3 regions of the Paenibacillus lutimineralis genome follow, and region 3 is predicted to be linked to each of the others. Evidence: riboswitches for the same ligand, from Rfam matches in the RefSeq annotation. Region 3 holds a riboswitch; each other region holds the start of a gene.
What was found. A riboswitch is a leader RNA that binds a small molecule or an ion and turns the genes downstream of it on or off. The one in region 3 is predicted to bind cyclic di-GMP.

Region 1: linked by a shared signal. The riboswitch ahead of EI981_RS00275 (methyl-accepting chemotaxis protein) and the one ahead of EI981_RS27400 (S-layer homology domain-containing protein) in region 3 are both predicted to bind cyclic di-GMP.
Region 2: linked by a shared signal. The riboswitch ahead of EI981_RS28215 (transglutaminase-like domain-containing protein) and the one ahead of EI981_RS27400 (S-layer homology domain-containing protein) in region 3 are both predicted to bind cyclic di-GMP.

What each region holds. Positions count from the first base shown of each region.
Region 1 covers NZ_CP034346.1:56,028-61,312, forward strand. The annotation lists gene spoIIE (stage II sporulation protein E) at 1-1,835, shown strand, start outside; cyclic di-GMP riboswitch class I at 2,021-2,109, shown strand; gene EI981_RS00275 (methyl-accepting chemotaxis protein) at 2,268-4,019, shown strand; gene EI981_RS00280 (non-ribosomal peptide synthetase family protein) at 4,098-5,285, shown strand, end outside.
Region 2 covers NZ_CP034346.1:6,353,426-6,358,710, forward strand. The annotation lists gene EI981_RS28210 (LPXTG cell wall anchor domain-containing protein) at 1-1,003, opposite strand, end outside; gene EI981_RS28215 (transglutaminase-like domain-containing protein) at 1,284-2,084, opposite strand; cyclic di-GMP riboswitch class I at 2,099-2,186, opposite strand; cyclic di-GMP riboswitch class I at 2,246-2,332, opposite strand; gene EI981_RS28220 (DUF4291 domain-containing protein) at 2,522-3,109, opposite strand; gene EI981_RS28225 (helix-turn-helix domain-containing protein) at 3,541-3,882, opposite strand; gene EI981_RS29850 (hypothetical protein) at 4,075-4,284, shown strand; gene EI981_RS28230 (AraC family transcriptional regulator) at 4,680-5,168, opposite strand; gene EI981_RS30310 (helix-turn-helix domain-containing protein) at 5,212-5,285, opposite strand, start outside.
Region 3 covers NZ_CP034346.1:6,158,537-6,163,821, forward strand. The annotation lists gene EI981_RS27400 (S-layer homology domain-containing protein) at 1-1,145, opposite strand, end outside; cyclic di-GMP riboswitch class I at 1,310-1,412, opposite strand; gene EI981_RS27405 (Bax inhibitor-1/YccA family protein) at 1,556-2,296, opposite strand; gene EI981_RS27410 (FAD:protein FMN transferase) at 2,427-3,536, opposite strand; gene EI981_RS27415 (hypothetical protein) at 3,652-4,809, opposite strand; gene EI981_RS27420 (hypothetical protein) at 4,995-5,285, opposite strand, start outside.

The DNA of each region.
Region 1 (5,285 bases), 400 kb from region 3:
ACATTATGTCGAGATATTTAATTCTGTTGTTTGCTCTAGTTGGAGGCGCTTCACTAGGAGCCTCAGTAGGCGTAATTACCGGGCTAATTCTCAGTCTGGCCAATATGACTGCGCTCTATCAGATGAGTCTACTAGCTTTTGCTGGCATGCTGGCAGGCATGCTGCGGGAAGGGCGCAAATGGGCTGTTGCTTTGGGTATGCTACTAGGATCTTCTATTCTAGCTATCTATTTAACAGGACCAGCTGAGGTCATGTCTTCAACCTGGGAGAGCTGCGTAGCAATTCTCCTCTTCCTAGTAACTCCAAAGGGCGTCATAAGCGTTATCGCCAAGTATGTTCCTGGTACGCAGGATCACATCAAGTCGCAGCATGAATATGCCAAGCGGGTTAGGGAGATTACAGCCGGACGGGTGGCTCAGTTCTCCCAAGTGTTCAAGCAACTGTCGCGCAGCTTCGGTCAAATGGCCAGTAGCGGTGAAATGTCCAAGCAGAGTGAAGAGGTTGGCCATTTCATGGATGCGATTACCGAAGGGGCTTGTGGGAATTGCCTACGCCGCAAGGTTTGCTGGGACGGTAATTTCTATCAGACCTATAAATTAATGACGGAGATGATGACGGCTGTTGAAGATAATCCGGAGCTATCGAAGCGTGATCTGCCTCCCAAATGGAATAAGCTGTGCGTCAAGACGGATCAAGTGCTCGATCTGATGAAGCAAGAATATAGCCTATATCAGAATGATATGCATTGGAAGCGGCAAATATACGATAGCAGACAGCTTGTAGCTGAACAACTCTCAGGAGTCTCTCAAGTTATGGAGGATTTGGCGCGAGAGATTCAGCGAGAAGGACAGGCGATGTACAAGCAGGAGGAGCAGATCCGGGACGAGCTCGACAAAATGGGGCTGTCTATTCATAGCATAGACATCATTAATCTGGACCATGGCAATGTGGAGATTGAAATTGTCCATGCGTATACTCGCGGGTTCGATGAGTGTCGGAAGATTATAGCGCCGCTATTATCCGACATTGTGGACGAGCATATTACGGTAGTCCGGGAGAATATGCCTACAGGCAGAGACGGACTGGCGACTGTAACTTTCGGTTCGGCCAAGACCTTCGAAGTGACGACCGGAGTCGCCGGGGCTGCTAAGGGCGGAGACTTGTTATCCGGGGACAGCTTTAGTGCAATGGAGCTTGGAAATGGAACCTTTGCTGTTGCCATCAGCGACGGGATGGGCAATGGTGAGCGGGCCCGGCTGGAGAGCAGCACAGCGCTTGGCATTCTTGAACAGTTACTTCAATCTGGTATGGATGAGAAATTAGCGGTGAAATCGGTTAATTCGATTCTCATGCTTCGTTCGCCGGATGAAGTATATGCTACGGTTGATATGGCTCTGATCGATGAGTTCTCCGCGCAGACGACGTTCCTCAAGATTGGTTCATCGCCGAGCTTTATCAAACGAGGGAATGAGGTTATACCGATTACGGCTAGCAATCTACCGATTGGGATCATTCAGGATATTGAGATTGATCTGGTTACGGTGCAGCTGCTTCCTGGCGACATTTTGATTATGATGACGGACGGAGTGTATGATGCTCCCGGTTATGCTGTGAATAAGGAACTGTGGATCAAACGGATGATCTCGGAGATTCATGCGGATGACCCGCAGGAAATCGCCGACTGCCTGCTGGAGACAGTGATTCGCTATCAGAAAAATACGGTCCATGATGATATGACAGTTGCAGTAGCTAAAATTGATCATTTGTTGCCCGAGTGGGCGACCCTGCATATTCCCGGAATATCAAGGCTGGAGCGACCGCGGACTGTAAGCTGACACGTGATAAGCAGTCATTTTTTAGCAGGATAGGACTTAAGTAGCGAATCAAAAGACGGTAAAATTCATACAACGTACACAATTATGGTATTATTTATCATGGGAATGATTTGAAAATCATAGTAAGATTATCATGTCGTGTTGTCGAAATTTGTTAGATAGATCCATCCATTGAACTAATTTTATACATGTTTGGGCAAAGCTATCGAAAGGTAGTGACGCAAAGCTATAGGGACTAATTCTCCTTATGGGGGTATGTCAGCCAGTTGCTAAAAGAGGTAACCTATAGTGTTTGCTATGCGGTTATCTTTTTTTTTGCCTAAATTTTAGGTGGATCTACTTATTGAAGGGAGAATGTAAAAAAAAACGAATTTATTGAAAGGAATTATGCTTAATTCCAAGTCACTATCTGGAACGAAAAGGAGACTGAATATGAAGATTTTTGGTTTTTTTAACCGTTTGAGCATTGTCACGAAAAATATGTTGTTAACGAGTGTCTCTATTCTGATGACTGGTGTTATCTTGATTGCTGCCAGCTACTATATTCAAGGTGCCGTATTAACCAATCAGTTGGAGGACAACTCACAGAAGGTCATGGAGGCCTGGAAGGACAGGATCACTCCGGAAGAAGCCAAAGCGGCGGTGACAGACACGGATCGCAATTCGGAGCTTCAGAAGAAGCTGACGAAGGTATTTGATGACTTGTCAGCGACTCACCCTGATGTTGCACAAGGTTATATCTTTGGAGCGAAGGTAGAGAACGATAGTACCCAGATGATTGCTTTTCCGACGGCAATCCTTGATATGTTCGAGGGTGAGGGCTTATTCCTGGGCGATATGCTTGGACAGCCTGCTTACCATGTGAAGGGCGTCGAGGAAATGCTGAAGACAAAGAAAATTACGTTCACAAAGCCTTATAAGGACGATTACGGTGTTTGGTTAACGGTACTCTATCCGGTTCAGGACAAGAATGGTGAAATATTCTCATACATAGGCATGGATTTCGATGCCAGTCTAATTATGACCGGTCAAACCGATTTGCTGAAATATACGGTTCTCGCACTTATTGCCATTCTGATCGTTATTTTGTCGTCTCAATATTTCACGACCCGGAGGACATTTGCACCCGTGAAGGATCTCATGTCCGCATTGGACAAGCTTAGCAAAGGCGATTTCAGCGTACAGTTGAAGACGGATGAGAGCGAACTGGGTCAGGTGAATGAGAAGTTTAATGCAACGGTTCGCAATATGAATGAACTGGTAGCGACGATCAAGACGGTCTCTATTCAATCGGCGGATCAATCGAAGATTCTGTTCGAGACGCTGGAGACGAATCATGAGAGCTCTATGGCGATCAGCGATAATATTGAAGAAATCTCCGAGAAGGCCTCGCAGCAGAGCAAGTCGATCTCCGAGAGTGTGACTTCACTGGAAGAGATCAATTCAGGCGTAGGAACGATTGCTAGCAGCACTTCAGCGTTGTCGGACGCATCAATGGAGATGAAGGACAAGTCTGAGATAGGACGGGATAATATCGGCGGGGTTATTAAGCAGATGGATTCCATCCAGCAATCCGTGCAGCAATCGGTCGTATCGATAGAACAATTGCAGAGACGTTCCGGGCAAATTGAGGAGATCGTACAGGTGATTACACAAATCGCCGAACAGACCCATCTATTGTCGTTAAATGCCAGCATTGAGGCGGCCAGAGCAGGTGAGGAAGGGCGAGGCTTCGCAGTTGTAGCTAACCAGGTGAAGAAACTGGCCGAGGAGTCCGCCAAGTCTGCAGAGCAAATCGCTGATCTGGTTCACTATATCCAGAAAGAGACAAGCACAGCCGTCGCCGCAATTGGCCAAGGAGAACGGAATGTTGCTACCGGTATCCAGGTCGTTCGAGAGACAGGAGAGCTCTTCGCTACGATACTGGATGGTACAGATTCCGTGACCAGTCAAATTCAGGAGGTATCTGCGGCTACCGAGGAGATGGTAGCTGAGACAGAGCAGATTACGGCGACCATTAAGCAGATTGCCGAATATGCAGAGAGAAATGCGGTTATCTCCGAACGAATCAAGGAGAGTGCCATGGAGCAGAGGGCTTCTTCCGACAATATTATGAGCTCTGCCGAGCACTTGAATCAAATCTCCGGAAAATTAGAGAAACTAGTAGAGGGATTGAAGCTGTAATCGTTCAAGGGGAGACTTATCGAACACCCTTAAATAGAGAGAGAGAATAGGAGCTGAACATTTGTGAGTACCCTACTGATGAATCAGAAAGTCCGGGAATATTGGCTAAATGAGCTTCAGCCGCCATTATCCGGATTTCATATCCATACTGACTATCCAGATCTAGCAATGGCCAACGGGTCCAAGAGTATGATCTATGAATTGAATATTAGTTCATCATTCAAGAGACAGATGATCCAGGAAACTGATATTCAGACTTGGCTAATCGCTTGTTATTATGTCTTTCTATATCGTATGAGCGGTGAACAGGATCAAATTGTTGGAATACAAGCCACGGATGGCCGAATACTTCCAATACGGATTCATACTGAAGCTGGAATTCCATTCAGCCAGTTGCTATCAGCTATAGCGGAGCGGCTTGTTCTATCCAATGAAGCCAGCTTGCCTATTCAGGAGATTGAGAAACTGGTTTCGCAGTCTCCTGTAGTGCAGACTATCTATGGACGAAATGCCGCTTATGAAGCCAGTCGTCTTAACTGGTATGTGCGGACAGAGGGGGAAAAGTGGGTAGCTGAGATCACCTATTCGAGCCACTTGTTCAAAGAGAGTACGATTAACAAGTTCGCCAGACATTTTCAATGTATTGCTCAGGCGGTATTGGATCGTCCCGAGATTGTCCTGGGCGACATTTCCATCATGACCGACGAGGATCTACTGGCTTATGAGAAGCTCAATGATACCGCTAGAAATTGGGGAGTAGAGCTGACGATTACATCGATGCTCAGCAGGACTGTCGAGAGTTTCCCAGAGCGAATTGCGCTGTCGTCGGCTGAGTGGAAGTTGACCTATGCTGAGTTGGACCGGTTATCCAATCAGGTTGCCCATGCGCTAATTGAGCAAGGACTGCACAAAGGCGGATTCGTGGCCATCTACATGGAGCGCAGCATGGAAGCTGTTGTCAGCATGCTCGGCGCCCTCAAAGCCGGTGGGACTTATATTCCGCTGGACCCAGAGCATCCGGATGATCGGAATCAGTATATTATCGAAGATACGGGCTCGCGGATTGTACTAACTAAGGAAACTTATCTATCTAAGTTGCAGCCGCTTGTAGCGGATAATGTGAATGAGTTGAAGCTGTTATGCTTCGACCTGGAGCAGTTCGCCTCTTATCCAGGGGAAGCCTGCCATATTCCCATCGATCAGGATGATATTGCGTATACGATCTATACATCAGGTACAACGGGAAGACCAAAGGGAGTCCTGATC
Region 2 (5,285 bases), 190 kb from region 3:
CAGCAGTGTTCTCAAATTGCAACTGCTCGTTAGTAAGCTTCGTCGAAAAGCGAATCTCGTAGGCTTTGCTGATTGTCTCATCCTGGAACGCAAGCACCAGTTTGGCGGCGCCGTCCGTTTCAACCGTATACTTGCCGGCCTCTACCTTATCGCCAAGGACCGTTGATCCGTGGCCGTTAACCTGCAAGTGGTAAACCTCTACAGAATCGGCGATGAGTTCCAATCCTTCAGGCATTACGTCCGTGATGACCGCATGCTTGATTTTATCCAGCGACTTGTTGACCTGAACCGTCCAATCAATCCGGTCCTTGCCAATTGCTGTCCCTTGCTTATCGATCAGCTTTCCACCCTGGGGTTTCAGATTCACGATAATGGTCTGGACTCCGCTTTTTATCTGAATGGCAATAATGATTTCTGTACTTCCCTCAATGATTTCCTTTGTAAACTCGGTGCGAATTTCCAGCTTGCCGCTTACATTGGAATGGCTCTCAACATAATCGTTGAAAGTCATGACAACTTTCCCGTTCTGATCGACCGTAAATCTGCCAACTTCGCCTTGATCGGCTACGAGCGGTGCGTCAATGTCCGTAAAAATCTCAAACTGAGACGGCAGCTCGAAGGTAAATATATCCCCGCTCTTATAGCCGTGTCCGTTCGAAAGCTCCCATTCGTAGCTTAGATTGACAGCTGCACCAATGTCCAGGTTGCCGTCCGGATTATAAGTCGCATCAATCACGGTACCATTCATGTCGGTTAACACAACTTTTGTTAAAATACTCTCTGTATCGGCGACAGGCGCCGACGAGTCATAGATGTCATCCGTCTTTCCATACTCTGATTCCTGCACACTTTCCTGCACGGTTTCTTGTACAGTTTCCTGTACGGCTTCTTGCACTGTTTCCTGCACGCTTGCCGATGCATTGGCCGTCCAGGTGGATACGCCAAACAGCGATTGAATCAGAAGCAGCAGGGCCACAATGATTCCACTTATTTTTTTCTTCATGATCTCTCCTCAGTCTCTACATCACCCTCATAATGTTCGGTTCCGATCTTGCTTACCGTGCGCAAATCGGGCCATATATTCCATTGAATTGTATGCCGATAAGGGACCTGCCAGTCCATCACCTCCACTTATTTCTATTGGCGCACGATTCATTGTGCTTGTTTTTTCCTTCAGAACCAAAGGGCTTCTTGCATTATACCGACCAGATCTTTACAATTTCTAGACAAACTCAAACAAGCCTTGGACCTTTCGTCCAAAGCTTGGGTTAATCGTATACTGATTAGTAATATTTAGCTGCCGAATAGAGAGAGGCGTCTTTAATCATTTTAAATTCGGCCCCTCTGACTTTCCAGCTTGCATCGACGGTTGTGTCAATGGTTACCCACTTCCCGTTCAAATAAACTTCATTCCAGGCGTGGTAAACATCGACGTATTGCGATGTTCCCATAACCAGCTTGGCCGGAATGTCGATGCTCCGCAGCATGGAAGCGAATAGGGAGGCATAGTCGTAGCATATCCCCTTCTGCCCTGCAATCGTACGGTTGATATCGGGAAGGTAGTCCGTCAACTTGCTGGATGCAATAGCTTTGTCATATTGGATCGTCCCGATAATATATTCGTAAACAGCCTGTACCTTCTCTTCGTCGGATTGGGTAGACCGAGTTAGCTTCTTCGCAAGCTGAACAGCCTTGTCCCTTTCGTTCCAATCGATATTCTGTACAGAGTTCAAAAACACTTTGCTGTCATTCGTCAGTTGAAGCGTAACTGGCGCTTCCTGAACGATCTGATATTTGGTGCCGCTGACTTGTTCCAGCACGATGACCGTGTAATCACCGTTACCCATCTGAAGTGGAAATGCTTCCTGCTGTTTGTTCGGCGAAAGCACATATGTATAATTATCTTGACCTTTCGTGATCATGAGCTTCGTCTTGACATCGGCTTTTACGTCATATCGAATGACAACCGCACCACGGTCCAGTTGCTCCAAGCCCAGCCAATCCTCAGATTGTGCAGCTTGTACAGCCGGGGCCCACATCAGTAACGCAAAAAGTCCTACAATAACGAAGACTACGTTACGCATGTTATAAAACTCCCTTCGGTGGCCAGGCTGCCATTGACATTTCGTCAAGAAGGCCCTGTAGCTTTGCGTCCTTGTCTTTCGACAAGTTTGCCATTATCGTATTAGAGTTTCACAGATTTTAATGAATGCTTGTCCAATAAAAAACAAAAAAAGCATATTCGTTCGGTAGCTGGCTGCCATTGACATTTCGTCAAGAAGACCCTATAGCTTTGCGTCCTTGTCTTTCGACAAGTTTGCCATTATCGTGAGTAGCTTTCTATTAAGTAAATCTATCATATCAAACAACTCTATTTCCATCAAGAGGAAATTGGCCCTCCCTCATGAGCGTAAACGTTCTCGGCATAAGTAACCGATTCTTCATTATCACAAATGATCACTCTTCTCCCATCTCGTAAGTCATTGCCTAATATCCCGCCAAGCTGAAATTTAGTTTGCTGTCACATATCCAGCCTTTTTCTAATTTCGTTGTCTTTAATAGGGTAAATTCTTTCTACTGGTAGATTCTTGGAATTTAGTTTCCCCTGCTTTCGCTGTATATTCCATTTCTTCACAAGCGGTGTCAAATCCTCAATGCGGTAAATTCCATCGGCGAGAAATTCTTTTAAGGTGATTCCTTTTAGACCGATTTGAATGGCTGCACGATTTATGGAATTGCCGTTCACATTTCTATCGGGATCCCACTGGCAATAAACTGTTGTTTCCTCAAATGCCTTTTCCCATTGAGTTGAACCTTTGTATATCATTGAGTCTGGTGAGGTTAGCACCGCTTTCCTCAACAATTCATTAAATTTTTCCATATGTACATCCAGAGCCAAAATACATTCCTGATTTTTCTTTGTCCCCCAATTAGACCGATACATCATCCACAAAAAGGATGGTTTTATCCATGTCATGCGATTAATATTGAAGCTTTCGCCGAAAGTCTGTAAGGCAACTGCTTCTTTTGCTATTACTGGATTATACGCCTGATAAACCCGAATACATTGTCTATCATATTGTGCAAATACCTCTTTTATATATTCCATGTTGTCTCCCTAAATTCCGATTTGTCGCACTGCGTCATTAAATGTAGCAAGCGGCCTGTCTTCCTTCTAAACTATACCCTCTTATATAGGGTCCCTTTAACTACTAACAAGACATATTCTCATGCAAAACTAAGATTTAGAAGTACGCATTAGGCGTTCCCTTGATTATAGCTCTAAATCACAGAGTTCTCACCCGCAACACACAGCACTCCACCTGCATTGAAGTATCAACAATGTTCGGTACTCCCAAAGTAATTATGACCGAATAAGGAGATTGGGAACAAGTGGAACGTATGGCAATACGAATTTTACCCCAATTACCAAATTTTCGCTATCACTTATGATACCGTTCAGCTTAACGGTTCTATCAGAGAAAAATACAAAAAAAGAGCTGCCGCAGCAGCTCCTTTGACAATCAAGACAGTATAAATTTAATTCAACTGCTCATCCAGCATAGCGTCGATTACTTTCAATACCCTTTTCTGCTCATTAACACTCTTGCCTCGAAGCCTATCCACGATTTCTGAGAGTATAGACTCGCTTCCCTCTCCGCTCACAGGTTGGATATAACTAAAGAACTCTACCATCGAGAGGTCGAGCGCGTTTGTAATTTTAGATAGTACCACGACAGAACATACTTTTTCTGAACGCTCCAGCTTACCAATATAAGTCTCGTGTATCTCAGCTTTACTTGCAAGCTCCTCTTGGCTAAGTCCACGTTGTTTTCGGAAGTGCCGAATGCCTTCCCCAACCATCTTCATCAAGTCACTCACAACAATCACCCTAAGCAAACCATAGACTAGACATTTGCCCACTCCAAGATACTATAGAATTTATTTTCCTAAAATATATTCCATAGGGTTCTATTTTGATATAATAAAATTGCCTATTCAAGTACACACGATAAAGCCTATTTATACAGGCACTTCGGAACATCACCAATATTCAATTTCAAAAAGAAAGGAATGAGTCCCATTAGAGTACAATGCATATTCCCCGACAATTCAAAAACGGATATCTATATTTCGGAAATTGGAGAATTTATTCGTCTTACGAAGTTAGTCAACGGAATTACATTGGAAGAAATCAATTACAGCGTAGTCAATACAGAGCTAATTGTAGAAAAAGAAACCTTTTATATTTCCGTGTTATTGAAGCATAGACAGCTACAGTAAGCTCAACTATCGAATAAAAGTAAAGCATGAAAACCTCCCCGATGTTGGGAAGATTAGGGAAGCCCCGTAAAAGTGGCCTAATCCGAGAAAAATTCACCCCTACTTTGATACGGCTCTCCTCACTGTCTGAATCGGTACATTTTAGTGCGTTTTTCGAATTCGAGGCTTGGTCAAAGAAAATAGCCGTTATATAACGGCTATTTGTAAAGTTCTCAGTATATCAGTAATTCCACCATTTTAATATTTCTTTTATTAATGGAAAATCAGCTGCCTCATCCGTCGTAAACTCCTTGCTATTTTTCCTGCTATTATTATTTTCTTCGCAGATGTTCTGTTTATGTGTATTTATTCACATTATATCAACTAACATTAAAGGCTACCTAAATATTGCATTTTTACTCAATCGGAACATAAATATCTGTCTTGCTCTTGGCTTTGAAGTCTTTTGGTGGCTCAGTAACGTATAATTCAAAGGGGAATGAATCTCTCGGTGTGTATTCGCCTTTATTAAGTAACCAATCAGAATAAGCATATTTCCAAGCTTCTTCATACTCACCCAGCGTTAAATCATAATGTAATACTGCGTATTTTCCGCCAAAAGTCATCGTACCGATTTGTCCTTCTTCTTCAATTGCAGTATCTGATGGAACCGTCATTGCTAAACTAGTTCGTAAATTTTCTGAATCAGTTACGAAAGGATTGTCATGGTATATAGTCATTACCTTTGTGACATTATCTTTGATTAGATCATATTTTTTTGCGAACTTGAAAAGTTCATTGAACATCTTACGACTATTTTTTCTATACTCAACATAATTTCCCTTGAAGCGTACATAGATGACTTTCATTTCAATATTTTCTACTGTAATCGTTGGTTTTTCCATTAATATCATCTCCCTTAACTTAAGTATAGGGAAGAACTATTTGCTATTTCTTGTCGTTTCTTGCTTTCCTGTATTCTAAAGGAGACATTCCTATATACTTCTTAAAAGCTTTGTTGA
Region 3 (5,285 bases):
GGATACAGTGTATCTGACACCGGGTTCGAAGATGGATCGATCACGACAACATAAGTTAATGTCGCCGATTTGCCTTCAGAGACCGTGCCGACATTCCACTGGAATGTCTCTGTCGCCGGGTTCCAGACCACCTCGCCTTGGGACGCTTCGTAATCCTTGCCATCCAGCGCACCCGGCTGGAGATTGAACTTCTCGCCCATCGGATCTGTCACAACTGCATCTCTGGCAGCAAATTTGATATCGCTGGAGATCTCCGCAAATACCTTCTTCAGCTCATCGCTGTTCGCTGAATAGTAGCCTCGATTCTGACTGTTGTTGAGTACATACACAGCATTGCTGTTGTTGCCTACTTCCAGGCCAATGCTATAAATACCAATACCCTTATCGTACAGCAATTTTGCGTGGGAAATGGTCGGAAGTCCATTATCCGTGACCTTGTAGGTACCTGCTCGATCAATATTATAGCTGGATAATGAAAAACTGCTACCCGTCCCTTTCAAAGACGTGAAGTCAAAATCAGTAATTATGAAGCTGTACTTCATATTAGGCCAATCGTTGTAACTTGTAGCAGCCGTACCCTTATAACTGTAGGTCGGCTCTCCATCGCTTAGCAGTACGATATACTTCTTGTCAGCCGGACTATTTTTCAATAGATCATCAGCAGCTTTAAGTCCAGCTTGAATATTTGTTCCGCCAGTTGCACTGATTTTATCAATGGCTTTCTTGAAGTCATCCTTCTTGGAAGCATCTGCAAAGCCATACACCGGTGGATCAGAAGCCGCATTATTAAACGATACCGCCGCCAAACGTACACCCGAATCACTCGTTAGCAGTGAATCCGCGAAGCTCTTGGCCGCTTCTTTGGCACTTGCCAAACGCTTCCCATCGTTCATACTGCCCGATTTGTCGATGACGAGCACAATGTCCGTGTTTGTCTTCAATTGCTTGCCTTCCACCGTCAGCGTTACCTTCCATTCTCCGAAGTTATCGGTAGGCGTCGCCGTCTTGTTCAACTGGATCGACCCCGGGTTTGGCCACACCGGATCGCTAGGACTGCCGCCTGCTCCCAACGCCATCGAAGGCATCCCTAGTATAAGGGAGATCATGCACAACCAAGTAACAATTAATCGAATTCCGCTTTTCATAGCTCCTCCTCATTTTGTTATCTTCACTCCTAGGCTACTTTCCCTGCATTAATCCCCTCCCTTTTCAGGCACTAATACTTATCTTACGAAGGCTATTCACTGGGAATGCCTTCGCAACCAGGAAGAAAACAAAAAAATCCGGCTGCATCAACAATAAGCATTGTGAATGCAGCCGGACTGTCATTAGCCGGATCAGTATTCTGATCAGAACCATTAGACTCCAAAGCTTTGCGACCTAACCTTTCGATTAGTGTGCCTAGATATGAAATATAACAAAGAGGCCCTTGTTCTCTGGATGAAGAACAACGACCTCTGTGTGACATTAATATATTTCACATTTAGAACTGGAGTCAATCGCTAAAAAAGGTAAAATAATACTAGTTTTGTCGAACGCAAACCACTAGTTTTGTCTAATCACGGCTCCAAATCTTGGCGATCAGACGAAGCAACTCAAGATACAGCCAGACAAGCGTTACCATCAGACCAAAGGCTCCATACCATTCCATGTACTTCGGAGCCCCATTCTGTGCGCCGTTCTCGATAAAGTCAAAGTCCAGCACCAAATTCAGTGCAGCAATGATTACGATGACGACGGAGATTCCGATACCGATTGGTGTACTGTCATGCAAATAAGGAATTTGAATACCGAACCACCGCAATACAATGCTCAGCAGATAGAGCAGTGCTACGCCGCCAGTTGCCGCGAATACACCAAGTTTGAAATTCTCTGTCGCTTTAATAATTCTTGTCTTGTATGCAAGCAGCAGAGCAAGGAAGACACCCATTGTCAGCAAGGCTGCCTGTAAAGTGATTCCATAGTATAAAGTCTCGTATGTAGCTGAAATGGCTCCAAGGAAAAAGCCTTCACAAAGTGCATAAATCGGTACTAAATAGGGAGAAATCGCTGGTTTAAAAGCAAGGATTATCGCAATAATAAGCCCGGCAACAGCTCCGCCGATAGCGAAAGGAACTACATTCTTCCCATCGAAGAACATCATCCATGTACTGAAGGCACTTGCCAGCAAAATAATGAGCGTAATAAACGCCTTATTCACTGTGCCTCCAATTGTCATCCGGTTCAAATCACTAAATTGACCGGCTCTTTCAAAAGTCTTGTCATTAAGAGTGGGGTTACCGCTACGACCTATCAAGAATCAATCACCTCATTATGAATTTGCTTATATATTACCATAATACTCAAACTAGTCCCACAAAATCCCTACAAATTTGAAAATATAGCCATACATAAGCAAACCATCTACCGGGCTCCACCGATTCAAGCTATGACGCTCTCGCCCCTGACGCTCCATGGCTTTTCATGATCTTCTGCATACCTTTCGTTGCCTTCACAGTGCCGTCAGGCATTACCCAGAGCACCTCGACTCCATCCAGCTCCTTTACAAGAGCAGCGCTCTGTTCATATGGCAGCAAGAATACAACCGTCGACAAAAAATCCGCCAAACCGGAATCTTCGGTAACGACCGTCACCGCCCGATAGTAATTTCCCGGCAGCAAAGTTTTTGGATCGATCAAATGGTGGTATTTCACGCCATCCACCGCGTAATAACGCTGGTAATCCCCACTGCTGACGACAGAAGCATCACGGATAAATACCGTATCCAGCAGATTATCCTCTTCCATCGCGATGAATTTATTCGGATTCTGGATACCGACACCCCAGCGCTGCCGTACCCCATCCAACGGCTTCCCTACGGAACGGATATTCCCACCAGCGCTGATCATGAAGGAGTTCATCCCCTGCGCTTTCATTTCCTTGGCTACCAATTCAGTCGCGAAGCCCTTGGCCACAGCACCGACATCCAGCGACATTTTTGCATCTGCCAAAAAGACTGTGCTATTCGCTTCATCGATAATTACCTTGCTGAAATCAATATGCTCCGCGGCCTTCTTCAACTCTTCCATCGGCGGCAGCTTGGCCTGATCCGGGTTGGCAATACCCGCTTCTCGATAGTCATGCCACAACTCGAGAACCGACCCCATTGCTATATTGGTCTCACCAACCTTGTCATACCACTTCTTGGAGAACTGGATTAAGTCGATGATCTCCTGGCTGACCTTAACAGGTTCAATCCCGGCTTGATCATTTATCGTCTTCACATTGTTAAGACTTTCATAATTGTTATAAATATCATATAATCGGTGCAGCTCCAAGAACCGCTTATGGATTTGCTCGACGTATTGCTCGAATTGCTCCTCACTCTCTGTGTACGCTACAACCTGGGTCATCGTATCGAAAGCATCGAAGAAACTGTCACTATATTTGGGATATACCACTTCCAGTTGATCCGCCTTGGCTGTGCAGCCGGTCAATAACAAGGCCGTAAGTATAACCCCTACCCACCATTTTGTCTTTTCCACTACTCTATACATAAATTCACCTCTTAAGCGCCTCGTTGCCGGACTTCTCCAATCCTATCTCGGTTTTAAGCAAAACTCCCCCATAAGCATGGGGGAGTCCATATTGTTCGATGATTAAAGAACCTTATTATTTAGCGTTGTCGAAGGATTTTACCAAGCCTGCGATATAGTCCTGAACACTGATTGTAACCGAAGAAGTCAGATCCGCTTCATCCGGAACTGCAGGATGAGCGTCATCTTTTTGCTTCGTCTTCATGCCTTTGATCTCATCAACGGACTTGCCTACCATCCAATCGCCAAGCGCTCTCGCTTGCTCATACCAGTCCTTGCCGATCGAGGAAGCCTTCTTCATGCCGTACTCATCGCCAAGCTCTACCTTCGTCTTGATCTCTGCATTCTTATCGGATGTCACTTTACCGTTCTTGTCAAAGTTCACCTTTGTCTGTGCGTTATCAATAATCGTACCTGCTACCTTGCCATCTTTATCAAAGGCTGTAGCTACCATTACTGTATTAACCTCAGCTGCTGGAAGCACTTCTTGACCATCATTCGTGGACAGACCCTTAGACTTAGCAAGGGAAACGTTATTTCCGAGGCCGAATTTTTCAGCACCAGCCTTCACATCAATCGCATTATCGTATGCCTCAGCCACGGCTGCAATGAAATCAGATACGTTCATCGTTACAGTAGAAGCCAAATCCGCTTCATCCGGAACAGCCGGGTGATGATCATCCTTTGCTTTGGTCTTCATGGCTTTGATTTCATCGACACTCTTGCCTACCATCCAATCGCCGAGCGCTTTCGCTTGTTCATACCACTCTTTGCCGATGGACGAAGCCTTTTTCATTCCATAATCTTCGCCAAGCTCTACCTTGGTTTTATTGTCGGCATTCAAGTCAGTAGCCACTTGCAGATCTTTATCGTAGTCTACCTTCGATTGTGCATTATCGATCTCAATCTTGACTACCTTGCCATCTTTATCAAATGCTGCTGCAACAATCGTTGTGTCCACTTGTGCAGTAGCCAGTGTGTCGCCTTCCATATCCTTCGAGCTGCCAATAGATGTAATATGACCCAGACCAATCTTGGCAATTTGTCCTGAAGCTGCAGTATCTGCGTTATTTGTTGCTCCATTGTTCGTGGAAGCATTGTTGGTTGATTCGTTAGATGCAGATTGGCCAGAATTAGCAGAATTTGAATTTGAGTTCTTGGAACCGCAGCCAGCCAGCATGGAGATAGCAACCATAGATACTAACAACGCATACATCATTTTCCTCATTTTCATGAAAGCCCCCTAAGATAGACATTTTTAAATTAAGTGAAATATTTCACTATATAGGTGAATTCTATCACAAACTTTTTTGGTATACAATACCTCCATTTCCTATTTGAAAAGTGAAAGCTCTGTGAACAACAAGAAACGACTATCTTCTGGATAGCCGTTTTTTTGCAGATATTTCAAATGGCATTTTACAACAAAAACATAGCGACAATTGTAGTCACCCCGAGCCCGATTAAGACAGGCTTCAAATTGCGCCGAGCCAGTTCAAATGGGCTTACTCCGCAAATTGCTGCAGCCGGAATTAATGCCCATGGAATCAATGTACCACCCCCAACCCAGATCGCGGCGACTTGCCCTAATGCGGTCAAGGTGGCTGCCCCTGTATGGGTCGCTGCGGCAAATAATTGCGCCACTGAACCCGCAAGTGAGATCCCAGAGAATCCAGATCCATCCAAACCGGTAATGGCTCCGATGATCGT